One region of the Leucobacter insecticola genome, then DNA from elsewhere that is predicted to be linked to it. Evidence: predicted binding sites of a transcription regulator. Region 1 holds the regulator's gene; each other region holds the start of a gene.
The links. The regulator HrcA, encoded in region 1, represses chaperone genes, less so after heat shock. The targets are predictions, from matches to a motif close to TTNGCACTCGNNNNNNNCGAGTGCNAA.
Positions count from the first base shown of each region.

Region 2: G7067_RS06315 (Hsp20/alpha crystallin family protein) is a predicted target of HrcA. The motif match lies at 2,846-2,872, and genes of this name have one in related genera.
Region 3: groL (chaperonin GroEL) is a predicted target of HrcA. The motif match lies at 3,323-3,349, and genes of this name have one in related genera.

Region 1 is NZ_CP049934.1:2,129,972-2,136,127, reverse strand. It holds gene lepA (translation elongation factor 4) at 1-48, shown strand, start outside; gene G7067_RS09860 (DUF1990 family protein) at 87-749, shown strand; partial or broken gene hemW (radical SAM family heme chaperone HemW) at 739-1,961, shown strand; gene hrcA (heat-inducible transcriptional repressor HrcA) at 2,059-3,093, shown strand; partial or broken gene dnaJ (molecular chaperone DnaJ) at 3,164-4,263, shown strand; gene G7067_RS09840 (16S rRNA (uracil(1498)-N(3))-methyltransferase) at 4,278-5,045, shown strand; gene G7067_RS09835 (HIT domain-containing protein) at 5,087-5,437, shown strand; gene G7067_RS09830 (PhoH family protein) at 5,427-6,156, shown strand, end outside.
Region 2 is NZ_CP049934.1:1,377,897-1,384,052, forward strand. It holds partial or broken gene G7067_RS06310 (ATP-dependent helicase) at 1-2,190, shown strand, start outside; gene G7067_RS06315 (Hsp20/alpha crystallin family protein) at 2,360-2,791, opposite strand; gene G7067_RS06320 (ATP-binding cassette domain-containing protein) at 3,386-5,212, opposite strand; gene G7067_RS06325 (FHA domain-containing protein) at 5,220-5,894, opposite strand; gene G7067_RS06330 (IS630 family transposase) at 5,984-6,156, opposite strand, start outside.
Region 3 is NZ_CP049934.1:107,340-113,495, forward strand. It holds partial or broken gene G7067_RS00495 (sensor histidine kinase) at 1-266, shown strand, start outside; gene G7067_RS00500 (hypothetical protein) at 464-1,381, shown strand; gene groL (chaperonin GroEL) at 1,620-3,239, opposite strand; gene G7067_RS00510 (LytR C-terminal domain-containing protein) at 3,447-3,950, opposite strand; gene G7067_RS00515 (Rv3235 family protein) at 4,504-5,001, shown strand; gene rlmB (23S rRNA (guanosine(2251)-2'-O)-methyltransferase RlmB) at 5,021-6,013, opposite strand; gene cysS (cysteine--tRNA ligase) at 6,010-6,156, opposite strand, start outside.

The DNA.
Region 1 (6,156 bases):
GCCGCCCTCTCGGGGGATGTCGAGGGTAAAGACGCGGCTAAGAAGTGAGTGAACAGGGCGGTAGTCGACGAACAAGCCACCAGGAAATGCCCGCCAGCTATGCCGCGGTGGGCGCATCGAAGTTTGCAGATCTGTTGCGCTTTCCCCCTGAAGGCAGCACTCCCTACGAGGAGACCCTGCAGCTCGGCAGCGGCCAAGACCGTTTCATCGCGGCCTCAAGCCTGCTGATGACCTGGGGTGCGCAGCGCGGTGCCGGGCTCGCGGTCGTTGACATCGAGCGGGGCCCGAATGACACCTACCTCGGCCCTGAGTTTGATGACCAGGGCCGGCCACTCTCGGTGGGCGAGCGCGAGGAACAGTTTGGCCCCGACGGCGAGCCGTATCTGGTCGCGGGATCCTCGGCGACGCTGCGCAGTGCTGACGGAACTGAGCGCCGGATCCTGGTCGTGTACACGATCAATCAAGAGCGTGTTGTCGGCTTTGCTTGGGGCACCCAGGACGATGCCGGCGTGGTTGGCGAGCAGCGGTTCACCGTCGAATTTCGCGATGACGGCACCGTATGGGCTGTTGCGCGCGGCTTCCTCACCGCGCCGAAGAATGGACTCCTCGGGTTGAAAGCCCGCGCAACCACCAAAGACGCGATTGAGTCGGTCAGAGCGCAGATCCGCGCACTTGCTCCCGGCGGTGCGGTGGTAACAGACGCTCGCGAGTCGAACGCCAGCGAAAGCACCGGTTCTGGTGGCGAGTAGCCTTCCAGACGGTGAGGCAGCTCCCGCTGACGGCTCGCTCCCCGAGAGCGTGGCCGCAGGATCACAGGATCGCCGCTTCGGTGTCTACGTTCACGTCCCATACTGTCGGGTGCGCTGCGGCTACTGCGACTTCAACACCTACACCGCCAGCGAGTTGGGCGGCACAAGCCAGCACGACTACGCAGGCCAGGTGTGCCAGGAGCTCCACTTCGCGGGCCAGACACTTCGGCGCGCCGGTGTTGCCGAGCGCCCGGTGTCGACCGTCTTCTTTGGTGGCGGCACCCCCACGCTGCTGCCGGCCAGCGATCTGGTGGCAATGCTCGGCAGCATCACGCGCGAGTGGCCGCTCGCGGAAGGCGCTGAAGTAACGACCGAGGCGAACCCTGATTCCGTCGACGAAGCCTACCTGCACACGCTCGCGGAGGCGGGCTTCACCAGGGTGAGTTTCGGTATGCAGTCTGCGGTGCCGCACGTCTTGAAGACTCTGGATCGGACCCACTCGCCCGAGCGGGTCCCGCTGGTGACGCGCTGGGCGAAGAACGCGGGCCTGCAGGTGAGTGTGGATCTGATCTATGGCACGCCGGGGGAGAGCCTCGCCGACTGGGAACGCTCGGTCGAGGCGGCGCTCGCCACCGATCCCGATCACATTTCTGCGTACGCGCTGATTGTCGAACAGGGCACCAAACTTGCGGCGCAGATCCGCCGCGGCACCGTGCCCGCCCCGACGAGGATCTCCACGCCGAGATGTACGAGTTCGCCGATGCCCGCTTCGTGGAGGCGGGCTTCAGCTGGTACGAAATCAGTAACTGGTCGCGTTCGCCCGAGACTCGTTCGCGCCACAATCTCGCCTACTGGACCGGCGAGGACTGGTGGGCAGCAGGCCCGGGCGCCCATAGCCATATTGGTGGGGTGCGCTGGTGGAACGTGAAGCACCCGGGTCCCTACGCCGAGCGGATCGCCCGGGGCGTCTCGCCCGCGCAGGCGCGCGAGATCCTGAGTCCGCAGGCGATCCGTGACGAACGCGTGCTGCTCGAGACGCGGATCTTCTCCGGGCTGCCGACCGAGGTGCTCACGGCCGAAGAGCGGCGGGCGATCCCGGATCTCGTTGCCGACGAGCTCATTGACGGTCGCGCCGCGATCAAGGGACGTATCGTGCCGACGCTTCGAGGCCGCTTGCTCGCCGACACGGTTGTGCACCGTCTGCTGAGTTGAAGCGGACCGCCAGGAAGCCTGCGCTAGACTTGGCACTCAGTAGTGCCGAGTGCCAACGCACTCGCGTTTGTTTGGGAATGAGGACGGAGGGGTAGCTGTGGTTTCTGAGCGAAGTCTTGCTGTGTTGCACGCCATCGTCAGCGACTACGTTTCTCTGAACGAACCCGTCGGGTCCAAGGGCATCGTCGATCGCCACAGTTTTGGCGTCTCCGCTGCGACGATCCGCAACGACATGGCCTCCCTCGAAGAAGACGAGCTGATCGCTCAGCCGCACACCTCCTCGGGGCGAGTGCCGACGGACAAGGGCTACCGGCTCTACGTTGACACGCTCGCGAAGATCAGGCCGCTCTCGGCGGCACAGCGATCCGCGATCGAGCGTTTTCTCGGCGAATCTGTTGACCTCGACGACGCAATGAGCCGCACCGTTCGTCTGCTGTCCCAGCTCACCAATCAGGTCGCTGTCGCCCAGTATCCCTCCCTGCGAAGAACCGTTGTGCGACACCTTGATCTGGTCGCGGTGGCCGAGGACCGGATCCTGTGCGTGCTGATTCTCGGCAGCGGGGTGGTTGAGCAGCAGATGGCGCGACTCCCCGCCGCCCGCGTGTCTGAAGCTTGGGTGCAGGGGCTTCGCGAGCGGATCGCAGCCGCCGTGGTCGGTCGCGATGTCGACGCAGCCGCGGCAGAAGTGGTCAAGCTTGAGACTTCCGTCTCCGATTGGGCGCCGCCCGGCGAAGGGGAACTCGTAAGCTGCGTACTCGAGGCGGTGTCGACCCAGTTGCAGGCCAATCGCAGCGACCGGATCGCGATCGCCGGTGCCGCGAACCTCTCCCGGCCCGGCTTCGAGGGCAGCCTGCCGCTCGTCCTCGAAGCGATTGAGGAGCAGGTTACCCTGCTGCGCCTTTTCGACGAGCTGGTGCAGGATGAGCGTGATGTCGCCGCGTCAATCGGCCGCGAAAACGAGGCATACGGGCTTTCCGAAGCCTCTGTGATCGCGTCCAGCTACGAGGCTGAGGGCACCTCGGTGTCTCGCCTTGGCGTGCTCGGCCCGGTTCGCATGGACTACGCGAGTAACATCGCATCCGTGCGCGCGGTTGCGAGATACCTCAATCGGCTTCTTGGCGAGGATCAGTGAGCCGGCAAAGCTCGACTCGCACACGTTGACACTTCAGAACCACCCACTACCCCTGTGAGGAGCACAATCCGTGGCCGACCACTACGAGACCCTCGGCGTGACCCGTGAGGCGACACCCGAAGAGATCAAAAAGGCCTATCGCCGGCTTGCGCGCGAACTGCACCCCGATGTGAATCCGAGTGAAGAAGCCTCGGAGCGTTTCAAAGGTGTGACCCATGCCTACGACGTATTGAGTGATCCCGAACAGCGGCAGCGCTACGACATGGGCGGCGGCCAGTCCGATATGGGCGGCTTTGGTGACATTTTCGAGACGTTCTTTGGCGGTGGCGGTTTTGGGGGCGGCCAACGCGGCCCCAGGTCACGCTCCGAGCGCGGCGAAGACGCGATGATCCGCGTGGATGTTTCCCTCGAAGAGGTCATTTTTGGGGTGCAGCGCGACGTCACCGTGAACACCGCGGTGCTCTGCGGCGCCTGCCAGGGCAGCTGCTGCCAGCCCGGCACCCAGCCCGTCACTTGCGACGTCTGCCACGGCCAGGGCCAGGTGCAGCGCCAGGTGCGCTCGCTGTTTGGCAACGTTGTCACCATGCATCCCTGCGGCAGCTGCCACGGCTACGGCACCGTTATCGAACACCCCTGCGTCGAGTGTGCAGGCAAGGGGCGGGTGCGCGAGAAGCGCACGATCCCGGTCGATATCCCCTCGGGGATTGACACCGGAACCCGCATGCAGATGCGCGGCGGCGGTGAGGTCGGGCCAGGCGGGGGCCGAACGGCGACCTCTTCATCGAGTTCCGGGTCACGCACCACGACATCTTCAGCCGCGACGGCAACGATCTGCTCTGTACGATGCAGCTTGCGATGACCGACGCGATTCTCGGCACTGAAGCGACGGTCGGGGCGCTCGACGGCGATGTGAACGTCGAGATTCCAGAGGGTACACAGTCGGGCGACGTCATCACGATCCGCGGGCGCGGGATCCAGGCCTTGCGCACCACGACGCGCGGGGATCTGAAGATCGCCGTGCAGGTCGCGACTCCCGAGAAGCTGTCGAACCGGGAGAAGGATCTTCTGCGCCAGTTCGCTGCCCTCCGTAAGGATCAGCCCCCTCACCTGGGCGAGTTTCAACAGAGTTTCTTTGGCAAGATCCGCGACCGCTTCTTCCGTCAGGGATAGCGGGCGGGATCGACGTGGCGAATCTCTACTTCGCTGATGCGGCTAATGCGGCTGATGCTTCACAGTGGCGGGCTGGCGCTCAGGTCACCATTTCGGGGGATGAGGGTCGCCACGCGGTGAGAGTAAGTCGCTTGCGTGCAGGCGAGCAGATCCTGGTTGGGGACGGTGCCGGAACGATTGGTGAGGGCAGTGTTGAGAGCGTCGCCAAAGACTCCTTTGTAGTGCGGCTCGCCCAGGTGTCCCTGCGCCCAGCGCCCACACCCCGTGTGGTGCTCGTACAGGCGCTCGCGAAGGGTGACCGAGACGAGCGCGCGGTCGAGCAGGCGACGGAGTTTGGCGTTGATGGCATCGTGCCGTGGCAGGCTGAGCGATCGGTGTCGCGCTGGAGTGACACGGACAAGGCTGCAAAGGGCGTGTCAAAGTGGGCGAGGATCGCACGCGAGGCTTCAAAGCAGTCGCTACGCGCGAGAATCCCCGAGGTGGAGGAACCGATCACCCTCGCCGGCCTGTGCGAGCTGGCTGCGTCTGATGGTGCTGAGGTCTTAGTGTTGCATCCTCGGGGCGTGATGGCGTTGAGCGCTTGGGCGCGAACATCGCTTCCTTCTGACGCACGTGAGGTCTACCTGCTTGTTGGTCCTGAAGGCGGGCTCTCCGACGCCGAGCTTGATGCTCTGGAAGCCGCAGGAGCAAACGTGCTGATGCTCGGCACCACCGTGCTCCGCACCTCCTCTGCAGGCCCTGCTGCCCTTACCGTTCTCAACGTCGCCCTCGGCCGCTGGTAGTAGCCCGGCAGACTGTCCTTGGTCACCGCTAGACTAATCGCATGGCAGAAGAGACGATATTCAGCAAGATCGTGTCGGGGGAGATCCCGGTGAAGATCTTGGCAGAGACCGAGCGGGTGATGGCGTTTCCTGACATCAACCCGCAGGCCCCCGTGCACGTGCTCGTGATCCCGAAGGCGACGCAGTACCGCAACGTCGTCGAACTCGCCGCGGCTGAACCCGAAACTCTCGCCGAAATGGTGGCGGTTGCTCAGCAACTCGCAGATGAACTGGCAGAGGGCGAATTCCGCCTGATTTTTAACAGCGGCGCAAATGTTGGGCAGACCGTGTTTCACGTCCACGCCCACGTGCTCGCAGGCGACCTCAAAGAGCAGTCCCTCGTTGGATCCTGAACGCACCCCGCGCTCCAATGAAAGCGCGGAGACCGAGCTGCAACGCAGAATACTGCTGAGCGGCGTCGATCTTGCTTCGTTTCTCGGCCACCGGGATCAGCTGATCTCGGACCTCGAATCGCAGCATCCGGATGTGACGTTTCACGCTCGCGATGAAGTCCTCACACTCAGGGGACCCGCTACTCAGACGCGCGCCGCCGAGGAGGTCGTGCTTGAGGTACTCGAGCTGGCGCGGCGAAGCGGGCCTGTTTCGAAGCTTGACGTTCGCGAGGTGACACGCATGGTGCGCGCCGGCGACGGGCCGACCGCCGCTCAGAGGCTGAGCACTCCGATCCTGACCGTACGCGGTAACGCGGTGCGCGCGCAGACGAGCGGGCAGCGTGCCTATGTTGACGCGATTGACAACAACACGATCGTTTTCGGCATTGGTCCCGCGGGCACCGGGAAGACCTATTTGGCGATGGCGAAGGCTGTGCAGGCCCTGCAGCGACGTGAAGTATCGAAGATCGTGTTGACACGCCCCGCGGTCGAGGCTGGTGAACGCCTCGGGTATCTGCCGGGCTCGCTCGAAGACAAGATCGACCCGTACCTGCGTCCACTCTTCGACGCCGTCGGCGCCATGATGGACCCCGAGGTCGTGCCAAAACTTCTCGCGAGCGGCACCATCGAGGTCGCGCCCCTCGCATACATGCGGGGCCGAACCCTCAACGAGGCCTTCG
Region 2 (6,156 bases), 750 kb from region 1:
GGCGGAGCGCTTTGGTTACGTCTCCGGGTTCACCATCTACGACTCCGCTGATTCGCGCGCGCTACTCAAGCGCATCATCAAGGAACTGGACGCGGACACCTACGGGTTCACACCCGCGAATTCGGGATCGAAGATCTCGCGTCTGAAGAACGAACTCACCGACGCCGACGGATACGCGGCGACGATGAACGCGAGCGACCCGCGTGACCGCCTCTTCGTTGAGATCTTCAAGATGTATGAGCAGGAACTGCGCCGCGCAAACGCGTTCGACTTCGATGACCTGATCGGGCAGACCGTACACCTCTTCCGCGCGCATCCCGAGGTGGCGGCCGTCTATCAGCGCCGCTTCCGGCACATCCTGGTCGACGAGTATCAGGACACGAACCACGCGCAGTATTCGCTGATTCGCGAGCTCACCCGCCCGGTTGAGCCAGAGGAAGTGGAGCGACTGGTGCCGCCCATCCGCGCGGCCGAACTCGACGGCTCGGGCAAGATCCCGGGTGCCAGCCTCACCGTTGTCGGTGATTCGGACCAGTCGATTTATGCGTTCCGCGGCGCGGACATTCGCAACATCGTGGAGTTCGAGCGAGACTTCCGTGGCGCAGAGGTCGTGAAGCTTGAACAGAACTACCGCTCGACCCAAAACATCCTGAGCGCGGCGAACGCGGTAATCGGCAACAACTTTGACCGCCAGGAGAAGAATCTCTGGACGGCGGAGGGGGACGGCGAGCGCATCGTCGGCTTCACCGGCTACTCGCAGCACGACGAGGCGCGATTTGTGGCCGAAGAGATCGAGGATCTGCACCGTGGCGGCCTCGCCTACGGTGACGTTGCCGTGTTTTACCGCACGAACTCGCAGACGCGTGCGCTTGAGGAATTGCTCATCCGTTCCGCGATTCCGTATCGGGTGCTCGGCGGCACCAAGTTCTATGAGCGAGCTGAGATCAAGGACGCGATGGCGTACCTTACGAGCATCGCGAACCCCTACGATCCGATCGCGTGGTCGCGCCTCTTGGGCGCCCCGAAGCGTGGCATCGGGCCGATGGCTGAGGCGCACCTCGCGAACTTTCAAGAGGAACACGGGCTCACCTTCCACGAGGCCATGCTGCGCGCGGGGGAGCTCTCCTTCGGTCCGAAAGTACTGAACGCCATTGTTAGCCTCGCGGAGATGCTGACGCGCGCCTCCGCGATGGCTGCGGGGAATCCGGAGTTGGAACAGGCACCCGCGCCAGTGGGGGATCTCCTGAAGCTCATTCTTGATGAAACCGAAATGATTGAGAAGCTGCGCCAGAAGCGCGATCCGCAAGATGATGCGCGCGCGGAGAACCTTGAAGAGCTCGTTGCTGTTGCGCGCGAGTTTGATGCGAAGCAGCCGGGGGCGGGGCTTCTCGCCTTCCTCACCGAGGTCAGCCTGGTCGCCGCGGCCGATGACCTCGACGATTCGAGCGGCACCGTGTCTCTGATGACGATGCACACCGCGAAGGGCCTCGAATTCAAGGCCGTGTTCATCACGGGCGTTGAAGAGGGGCTTTTGCCGCATCAGATGTCCGTTGACGAGGTGGGTGGTGTCAATGAAGAGCGGCGGCTCATGTATGTCGGCATTACGCGTGCGCGCGAGCGGCTGTATTTGACGCTCGCGAGCACTCGCGCCGTGTTTGGTGACGTCTCTGTGGCGATGCCGTCGCGGTTCCTGCAGGAGATCCCGAGGGGCTGATCGATTGGCGGCAGTCGCCGGGCGAGGTCACCGGGCGCGGCGGCACCGAGTCCCGCGCGCTCAACGCAAACCGGGGCAGCGGGGGTGCGGTGCGCACCCGGCGGCCCGTTGACTCGAATGTGACCTTCGGATCATCCGGTGGTTCCGGGGGCTACTCCAGCGGTTCTGCCGCGGTGAGTGAACCGGCCAGCGGCAACATGCAATCGGCGCTTGATAAGTGGCGGGAGCGCAAGAAGGCTGCCAAACAGGCGCAGGCCGCGGGAGGCGGATTCCCGAACACGATCATGGGTTCGGTGCGAGACAACGGTGACCTTGAACTGAACCCGGGGGATCGGATCCGTCACGACGAGTACGGTGAGGGTCGCGTGAGCGCGATCACGGGTGTCGGATCGAAGCGCATCGCTCACGCGGTGTTTGACGCGGTCGGCGAGCGTAAGCTTCTCGTGAAGCTTGCCCCGATCGAGAAGCTTGACTGAGGAGTCGCGCGACCGGGTGTCCGCCGTCGGGATTGTGTGAGGCGCGGTGCCCACGCGAGTTCTCTTCGGTGTTGCGGGAGGTGCGTGTGGCGTTCGGACTGGCTGTCCGAACCCCACACGCATTGGAGCTGAACTGCCCCTCAGTTGGGTGCCGCAGGGAAAGCTGTCTCTATGCGTCAGCGGTGATCTCGACGGGTGTCCGTCCTCCGTGGGAAACCTCGATGCGACGTGGCTTGGCTTCTTCTGCGACCGGAATTGTTAGCGTGAGGACGCCGTCGGTGTAGGCCGCATTGATTGACTCAAGGGCGAGTCCTCGGCCCACCGTCAGTTGACGGGCGTAGGTTCCGGTCGGGCGCTCCTTGGCGAGCCACTGAATGTCTTCGCCGTCGGGCAGCGCGCGCTCGGCACGGATCGTCAGCGTACGGTCTTCGACATTGACGTCGATCGAATCAGGGTTGACGCCAGGAACATCCAAGCTCAGTACGTAGTGGTCACCCGAGCGGTAGAGGTCCATCGGCATCTGGGCGCCAGCTCGCTCAGGGCTGAGCATTTGGCCCATCAGGTGGTCAAGTTCACGGAAAGGATCGTAGTTGCGTGCCATCTTTCTACTCCTTCGAGTATCTGGGGCCGACCATCACGGCCCGGTAATTCATTTTTAGCACTCTCGGGGGTAGAGTGCCAATGAAAGTTGAGTCGGGTTCGCTCAAGGCGAAGGGGGCGCTTGTTCTGTTTGCTTGGTGGGCGTGCTCTGGGGTGTCGCGGCGTTTGGCGACTATGCCCGGCGCTGCTGTTCGCGCGGGAGTGGTCTACGTGGGATCGGAAGCATGGGGTGGCGGATTCCAGGGGCTGTGCCGCCGATGGGCTCGGTCTGTGCCCAAAACTAGTGGTATGTCTCAGAAATAGCTTCCCAGTGATGCCACATCGCCCACGCATCACGCGACGTCGCGTGGCTTACGAACTTGCGTGGCGACAGGGTCAATGACCGCACCGCCCGAGAACTGGCGCATATCGACAATTTGGTGCATGGACGCTCAACCTGCGCCAGGTCGAGGCCGCACTGCGTGCAGGTTTCAACTGGCAGACCATCGCCGATCCCCACGCCTCATGATTCAACTCGTCGAAGTTGACCTCTCCCGGCCGCTTACGGCACGCAACTGACCAGAACCTTGCGCAATAAGTGATCCCGCGCTGTCAACTACCGTGATCGAGCGAAGACCCAGGTCGCGCAGCTCATCAGGGCCGCCATCACCGTCAGAATCGCAGCTGAAAATCCCCAACGCAGCAGACTCGGATTCCACGCGGGGTCAGGATCGACACCGGACCCTTGTAATGCCATCCGCTCAGACTCATCGGCGAGCTCGAGCAAATGATGCAGATCTATGCTGATCGCGCCCAGCGAAAATGACCAACGCGCCGGCATCCCACTCGCGACCCAGTTCAGCGCTGCGTTGTCAACAAGTGGAATCAGGCCCCCATTCAGGACCATCTGCAGCATCAACACGACGACCAGAACTGGCATCACCTGGTTCTGCGAAGTCACGAGGGAAGAAAGGAGGAGCCCGAGAAAGACGCCACCCCAGACCGTGGCGGTGACTGCAATACCCAGCTCAAGGTATGCACCTAGCCCGAGCACGCCGTCGCCGCTCGGGCCTTGTTTTACCGTCGTTGCAATCATGACAATGATCACCGCACCCGCGGCGCCCAACGCGCCAAAAACGAGAATCTTGGCTGCGAGATACGCCGAAGTGCTGAGACCCATCGCTCGCTCCCGGCGGTAGATGTGACGTTCCCCGATGAGCTCGCGAATGGTCATGGATATTCCCATGAAGATTGACCCGATAGTGAGGAGGGTGAGAATCATCTGCGGTTCTTGCGAGTACTTGGCTTGTGTCACCTGCGTGAGGCCAGAATTACCCGGCACGACGATTGGCAATAGCCCCACCACAAACGGAAGCGCGAGCAGAAACAGCGTGTACCCGCGATCAGCGAGCATCAGCGCCAGCTGTCGCTGCACCAGCGTAAAGAACTGTCGGACGCGGGGAATCTTTGTAGGCGCTTCGTGTGGCTTTGGTGGGCGTTCAGTGATTGGCTCGGTCGCAAGAAGGAACGCCTCCAGAGACTGTTGCCAGTGCCCAGCTGATTCGCGTGGATTGATCTTGAGCTGCTCAAAAATCTCGGACCAGTCTTCTGTGCCGAAATAGCGCCACGCTTCGGGTTCGTTCCCAATAAAGGCGATTTCACCGCCCGGGGCCAGCACAACTACTTGGTCGCAGATATCAAGGCACGCGACGGAGTGTGTCACAGCGAGAACGGTGCGTCCCCCGTCAGCGAGCGCACGAAACTGCTCCATCAGTCTCCTGTCGAGCGCTGGATCAAGCCCAGAAGTTGGCTCGTCGAGCACCAGGAACTTCGGCTCGGTAAGTAGCTCCAGTGCGATCGAGGCTCTTTTGCGTTGCCCGCCAGAAAGCCGAGCAACTCGAGTCCTTTGATGTGGTGCGAGATCAAGCTCCGCCAAGACTTGCTGCACTCGGGCCTCGCGTTGTCGCGCGTTCATCTCGGTGCTCAGTCGAAGTTTTGCGGCGTAGCGCAAAGCGCGCACGAGGGTGAGCTGGGAATGAATGACATCTTCCTGCGGCACCATCCCCAGCAGCGTCTTCACTTGGTCGTAATAACGATGAACGTTGATACCGGAGAGGGTGACTGTGCCGCGACTTGGCTCCATAAGCCCAGAGATTGTGCGAACGAAGGTCGATTTTCCTGCTCCAGAAGGCCCAACAACAGCCGTGAGCGTGCCGTTCCATGCGGATACCGAGACGCCATGCAGAAGTCTCTTTTTGTTCGCCACGGTCGCATCAACATCGCACACCCGTAAGCCATCTTCCTGAACGGGGAGTCGCGGTGGAGGCCCAATCGGGATCGATGGTGAGGCAGCCTTGGCGGGCCTGTCTAGGGCGATGGGGTGGGGGATATGGATGATGGGCGGCGGGCCGATTCGCCGCAGCACGGTTGCGAGGGGATCCACGGCGGTGTCAGGCTTCAAAGAACTGTATGGGGTGCCCTGCAAGTAGGAACCGATGTGGTAGGAGATACTCGATCCCGGGATGAGCAGGAAAGAAGTTCTCGCCAGAAGCAAGCAGGGTCCCGTTGCCAGAATGAAGGTCAGTGATCCGCCAGCCGTCGTGCGCCCGCACAAGGAGCGCATGAGAGGACGAAAGGTGTTTGGTGGGATCCTCAAGCTTCACCAGTTGCGCGCCGGGAGAGTTGAGATCCGCGGGCCTGCGCCCAATGACCACGCGCTCCGAGATGATATCGACGGTTGTTCCGTCGGGGAGTGCTAGTCGCGGTGGCTTCCTCGTTTCTCTGGATGACGGAACGCGAACGGCCTCCGAGGTATTCTTCTGTGTCGGCGGAGTTGTTTGTGGTGTCGTCGCTAACGCGGAGAGGTGCGTGACTTCGGCGTCGTATCTGACCGCGGCCGCGGGCAGCGGATCCCCGGACTTTAGGAGCCGCTCACGCTGCTGGAGATACTGCGCATATACGGCACGCCGAAGCGCATCGTCACCGTTCTCCCAGAGCCACTGGCGCAACGCCTCATCAATCTCTGGATGGACCGCGACCTCAACTCGTCGATGTGGCTGAGAGACCAGAATCTCGCGGAGCTGGATCGGTGTCAATGAAGCTTCGAGTCGGTCGGAAGCAAGCATGTCCTGTCCCCTTGTAGATCTAGCTGCAACTGCGGCTTTCCCCCTCATTCTATCTTTCTCGTCCCAAGTGATTGCATCGGCGATGTGCTCTAGTAGTGTGTCTCAGTTTTGTTTTGCTTGTTGAGGGCGACCCCGCCTCGCGCGACTTTCGCGAGGATTGAATCAGCGGTCGGGGTCCAGACGAACGGCTTCGGGTGTTCATTGTTATGGCGAATGTAGTCCTCGATTTTCTCGACAAGGTCCGGTGCTGAGCGAAACACTC
Region 3 (6,156 bases), 890 kb from region 1:
GTTCCCGTCGAGGAGGGGCAGCCGACGATGTCACGCTTCGAGATCATCGATCACGGCGAGGGTATCCCCGAGCAGGTCCACGACAAGATTTTTGGGCGCTTTTGGCGCGCAGATAACTCGCGGAACCGTGAGACGGGGGATCAGGTCTCGGCCTCGCAATTGTGAAGTCGATCGTTGATGCACACAACGGCACGGTCAGTGTGCACGATACGCCCGGCGGTGGGGCGACGTTCCGCGTCGATCTGCCCTGCGCCCCCGCCCCCTGATCCCGCGCCCCCTCCGCTCCCCGCCCCCTCCGCCCCACCGCTCAGGTGTCACGGATGTGCAGTTCAGGGCGTTTTGGTACACATCCGTGACACCTGAACGGTGGGGATGAGTGGGCAGCGACAGGGCAAGAAGGGCAAGCGGACCCGGCCTGTGGATAGACCCCGCAGAGTTCGCGAATGCTTGGCAGCATTGATGAATGCCAGCTCCACTCACTCCCATCCCCCAGCATCTTCCTGAAGTATTCTCCGCGAAAGACGCCGCACGCTCAAAGCTGCACTCACGGCGATTGAAGCAAAGCGACATCACACGGATCAGTTTCGCGGTCTATCAACGTGCGGATCCTGAGACAATCGCCGTGTCAACAAGGGCCGCTGCGGAAGCCATCAGTTTCACTCAACAGGCTGAACGTTGGAGAGAGCAACAGCGCGCCCTGGCGACCGCGCTGAGTCCGCATCTTCCCCGACACCATTTCTTCTGCATCCGCAGCGCCGCAGCACTTTGGGAGCTTCCGAATTTTGGAAACCTGGATCCGGCCCTAGACATTGCCTGTTTCAAACCAACCAGACCGTTGCGCCGCAAGGGCTTCAACGCTTCGAATGTCAGCCCCGGACTTGCCACAACGGTAACGTTGCCGAGAACAAGTATTCGCCTCACGGATCCCCCGACAGTCTGGGCCATGCACGCGGCCCACCTCCCACTCGAGGACCTCGTCGCGCTGGGAGATGCGGTGATTCGTCAGAAACGCATCCCCGGAACGGATCGGCTCGAACGACTACCGCTCGCATACCTCTCAGATTTGGAGCGAGTGGTCCGTTCTGGGCGGCGCGTGGGAATTGACCGCCTTCGCCGCGCGCTTCCGCTGCTGAGGGTGAGCAGCGCATCGGTGCCGGAGTCTCATTTGCGATTGCAGCTCCAGCAGTGGGAGCTGCCTCCGTTCCAGCTGGACTACGACATCTACGACACACATGGCAACTTGCTCGGCTGTAGTGAGTTTGCGTTCCCCGAGTTCAAGCTTGTGGTCGAATACGAGGGGACCATCACCGGACAAAGACGAAACAGTGGAATCGTGACATCGAGAAGTATGGGGACTACTCTCGGGCAGGTTGGGAGGTAGTTCGCGTCACCGCCGACAAGCTTTATGGCTCGCCCTGGCTACTCAGGTCTCAACTGCTCGAAGCGCTACAGCGACGCGAACATCTGCGATGACGGCCCCAGTCATTCAGGTGTCACGAATCTGTAGTTCAGCGGGTTTTGGTACACATCCGTGACACCTGAACGCTTAGGGCACCGGGCGGCGGCGCATAGAAAAAGGGGCCGCGCCCAAAGGCGCGACCCCTCAATCCTGGAGACTCTTAGAAGTCCATGCCACCGGTCGGGTCACCGGCGGGAGCCGCAGCGGGCTCCGGCTTGTCGGCAACAACAACCTCGGTGGTGAGGAAGAGACCTGCGATCGACGCGGCGTTCTGCAGCGCAGAGCGAGTCACCTTCGCGGGATCCAGGATGCCCTGAGTGACCAGGTCACCGTACTCACCGGTGGCGGCGTTCAGGCCGTGGCCCACGGGCAGAGCAGCAACGCGGTCGGCGACAACGCCGGGCTCGAGCCCTGCGTTGAGCGCGATCTGGCGCAGCGGAGCCTCAATGGCGGTCTGCACGATCTTCGCGCCCACTGCCTCGTCACCCTCAAGCTTGAGGCCGGCGAAGGCCTCCTTGCCCGCCTGGATCAGCGCGACGCCACCGCCGGGCAGTACGCCTTCTTCAACGGCAGCCTTCGCGTTGCGGACGGCGTCCTCGATGCGGTGCTTGCGCTCCTTCAACTCAACCTCGGTCGCGGCGCCAGCCTTGATGACGGCCACGCCACCGGCGAGCTTCGCGAGGCGCTCCTGCAGCTTCTCGCGGTCGTAGTCGCTGTCGGTGTTCTCGATCTCGCGGCGGATCTGCGTGACGCGGCCGGCGATGGCTTCTTCTTCGCCACCGCCCTGCACGATGGTGGTCTCATCCTTGGTGATGATGACCTTGCGTGCGGTGCCGAGCATGTCGAGCGTCGCGTTCTCAAGCTTCAGGCCGACCTCTTCAGAGATGACCTGACCGCCGGTGAGGATCGCGATGTCCTGCAGCATGGCCTTGCGACGATCGCCGAAGCCAGGTGCCTTGACGGCAGCCGACTTGAAGATGCCACGGATCTTGTTGAGCACGAGGGTTGCGAGCGCTTCACCCTCAACGTCTTCCGCGATGATGAGGAGCTGCTTACCCGACTGGATCACGGGATCAACAACGGAGAGCAGATCCTTGATGTTCGAGACCTTGCTGTTGACGAGCAGGATGTAGGGATCCTCAAAGACAACTTCCTGGCGCTCTGCGTCAGTGACGAAGTACGCGGAGAGGTAGCCCTTGTCGAAGCGCATGCCCTCGGTCAGTTCGAGCTCGGTGCCGAAGGTGTTGGACTCCTCAACGGTGACCACGCCCTCCTTGCCGACCTTGTCGATGGCCTCGGCAATCAGGGCGCCGATCTGCTCGTCAGCGGCCGAGATCGATGCGGTTGCTGCGATCTGATCGGTGGTCTCGATCTCCTTCGCGTTTGCGAGAAGCTTGGCGGTGACGGCGGCAACAGCGGCCTCGATGCCCTTCTTGATCGCGATGGGATCGCTGCCGGCCGCAACGTTGCGCAGGCCCTCGCGCACAAGCGCCTGAGCGAGCACGGTCGCGGTGGTGGTTCCGTCACCCGCGACGTCGTCGGTCTTCTTTGCGACCTCCTTGACCAGCTCAGCGCCGATCTTCTCGAAGGGATCGTCAAGCTCGATCTCCTTTGCAATGGAGACACCGTCGTTGGTGATCGTGGGGGCGCCCCACTTCTTCTCCAGCACGACGTTGCGGCCGCGCGGCCCCAGCGTCACCTTCACGGCATCGGCAAGGGTGTTCAGGCCCCGCTCAAGCCCACGACGTGCTTCTTCATCAAACGCAATGATCTTTGCCATGTATTTCGCCTCTCCTGGACGTTCTCGTGGTGGTTTTCTGTTCCGCAACCCAGACGGGTATGACCGGGTGTTGGCACAGAAACTTAGCACTCAGTCGAATCGACTGCTAACACAATCTTGGCACTCTCCCCCGTCGAGTGCAAGCGCTCCCAGGCCAATTCAAAGCGGAGCTTCACGCTACAAGCGAACGGCCCGACAGTCAATGAGCTACTGCGTGGCCCGGTCAATCAACTGACCCGTTTCCGGGTCCACAAGCTTTCCAGTTTCGGGATCTATCGCATATCCGGTTTCTGGATCAACGGCAGCATCCTGTTCGGGACTAGCAGCACCGCCCGTTTGATCTTCGTCGCCTTCGAGGCCGGGACCGGCGTAATTCGCTCCGATTAACACCACCAGACGAACACCATAGTCGACGTAACGATCCGTTTGGTACGAAGAGATCCCGCCGAGCTTGGTCGCAAGCGCCTCTGCGGCAGCCTCATCAGCAGGATCCATATAAAACACCGCAGAGAGTTCTACGTCTGTTTCCGAAGCGCTTCCCGAGTAGACAATCTGCCCCCACTGCCGATCGGTAATAAGCCCGCTGACTGATTCGGCAAGATTCGGAGTCGACGTGCCGTTGAGTACCACAACCGTGGCGTTCGGATCAATGACCGCATCCGCCTTCGGCTGCGGCTCGGGGCCCGGCGTCGCAGTTCCGACCAACGGCAAGTTCCCACTCCCACCAAGGCTCTGAACCCCAAAATACCGATCGTGGTGAGGAGCGCAAACCCAAGAAGGCCACCAATGATGTACTGCCACACGTAGCGAGGCCGGGCCGTAACCCGATGTGCGCCGACGCGACCACTTCGCGGAATCCGATCAAACCGATCTTCGGGGTATTCCTGACGAGTGCGATGATGCGCCTTGACACTCTCGGTTTTCTGCGCCACGCTCATCTCCTCGAAGCTAGGTGTACATCCAACAAGCACGCAACAGAACGCAATGCCTGAGGACTAGCGTACAGTGGCGCCGTTGCGATAACTGTGAAGCACCAGGAACGCGCAACAAGGATCACCAGGTCCACACACGAGGTCAACAAGACTTGAATGCTCATCGTTGTACCCAAAACAAGTCGCAGAATACCTGACCAAAGAGGTTCTTGACCGGACATAATTCGATCCGAATAGGGTTGAGAACCCAATGCACATCAAGCAACCTTCTATATGGCTCTCAGAGGGCAAATGGGGCACAAGGAGGTACGAACGGAAAGTCAGGATATACCTTGGGACGAACAGCAAGCACTAGCGCCCTACGAGTCGCCCCCGACGAGTGGGATCCAGCCGCTCTCCCTCGACAGACCAGGATCCGGCAGCATCTGCACGCGGTGCCCACACTCAAGCACACACAGATCCCAACACCGCCAAAGCCCGAAGAACTGCCCATTCCACCTCCGGACCCCCGGATCGTTCGCATGATCGCCATCTACGGTTATGAAGTCGTTGATGGCTCCCGTTCGGTCACCCAGCTAGCGGCCTGGATCACGCGCGAGGTCGCAGACCATCTCACCAGCAGGCGCGCAGCCCGCACCGAGCGCCGCACCCTGTACCGCGACGAACGCCGCACAGTTCCGGTTCCCGGGCCCGTGCACCTGTCCTTGAGTTCCGCAAAGACCGCAGAGGCGGCTGTCGTGTTGCAAACCGGTGCGCGCTTCACGGCAGTAGCCGTGCGCCTTGAGTATCTCCGCGAAAAGTGGCGCGCCACCAACTTGACGGTGCTGTAGGTCCCTCTACGGTGCGCGGCTATTCTGCGCCCGAAGCGCGCAGCTTTGACACCTCGTAGAGCGCGACGCCCGCTGCGATACCGGCGTTCAAGGACTCAGTCGCAGACGAGATCGGGATCGAGACGATCGCATCGCAGGTCTCCGTGACCAGTCGCGAAAGCCCCTTCCCTTCACTGCCGATCACGAGCAGCAGTGGGCGGTCCGCGAGCTCAAGCCCGGGCAGCGACACATCGCCGCCACCGTCGAGCCCAACAATGAATACGCCACGCTTTTTCAGCTCTTTGAGCGTCTGGGTGAGGTTTGAGGCCATCGCGACGGGGATCCGTGCGGCCGCACCAGCCGAGGTCTTCCAAGAGGCGGAGTTGAGACCGGCAGATCTGCGCTGTGGCACGATCACCCCTTGGCCGCCAAAGGCTGCAACGGAGCGAATGATCGCGCCGAGATTGCGGGGATCGGTAACCCCGTCGAGGGCAACGAGCAGCGGCAGTTCGTCGCGATCCAGCGCGTCGTCGAGCACATCCATCGGGTGCGCGTACTCCATTGGTGGCACCTTCAGCACGACACCCTGGTGCACTGAATCGCGGTCCGTCATGCGGTCCATTTCTGGACGCATGATCTCAAGCACCGGCACATTACGCTGGGTTGCCAGGCGCAGGATTTCGCGCATGCGATCATCCATCTCGACGCGCGCGGCCACATACAGCGCCGTCGCGGGGATCTTGGTGCGCAGCGCCTCAACGACGGCGTTGCGTCCGGTTACCAGCTCCGAGTCATCGCTCTTCTTGCCTCCGCGCTGGACCCCGCGATCCGCACCGCCCATGTGCCGCTTTTTTGCGGCCTCGTAGCGTTCCTTGGCCGCCTTCGCCTTGCCAGCAGGGTGGTAGGGTCGATCCTCAGCTTTGGGCGTAGCCTTGCGCCCCTCGAGGGCCTGGCGCCCCTGACCGCCAGATCCGACGCCCTTGCCCAGGCCTTTCTTGCGCACGGCGCCCGTGCGGTTACTTTTATTGCTCATGTCAGGCTCCAGCGGGTTCCAGTCGGATTGTCTTCCAGGGTGATCCCTGCAGCCAGGAGGCGGTCACGAATCATGTCGCTCGTGGCGAAGTCTTTGTTTATGCGGGCTTCGGCTCGCTGCTCGATCAACGCGGCAACAAGAGT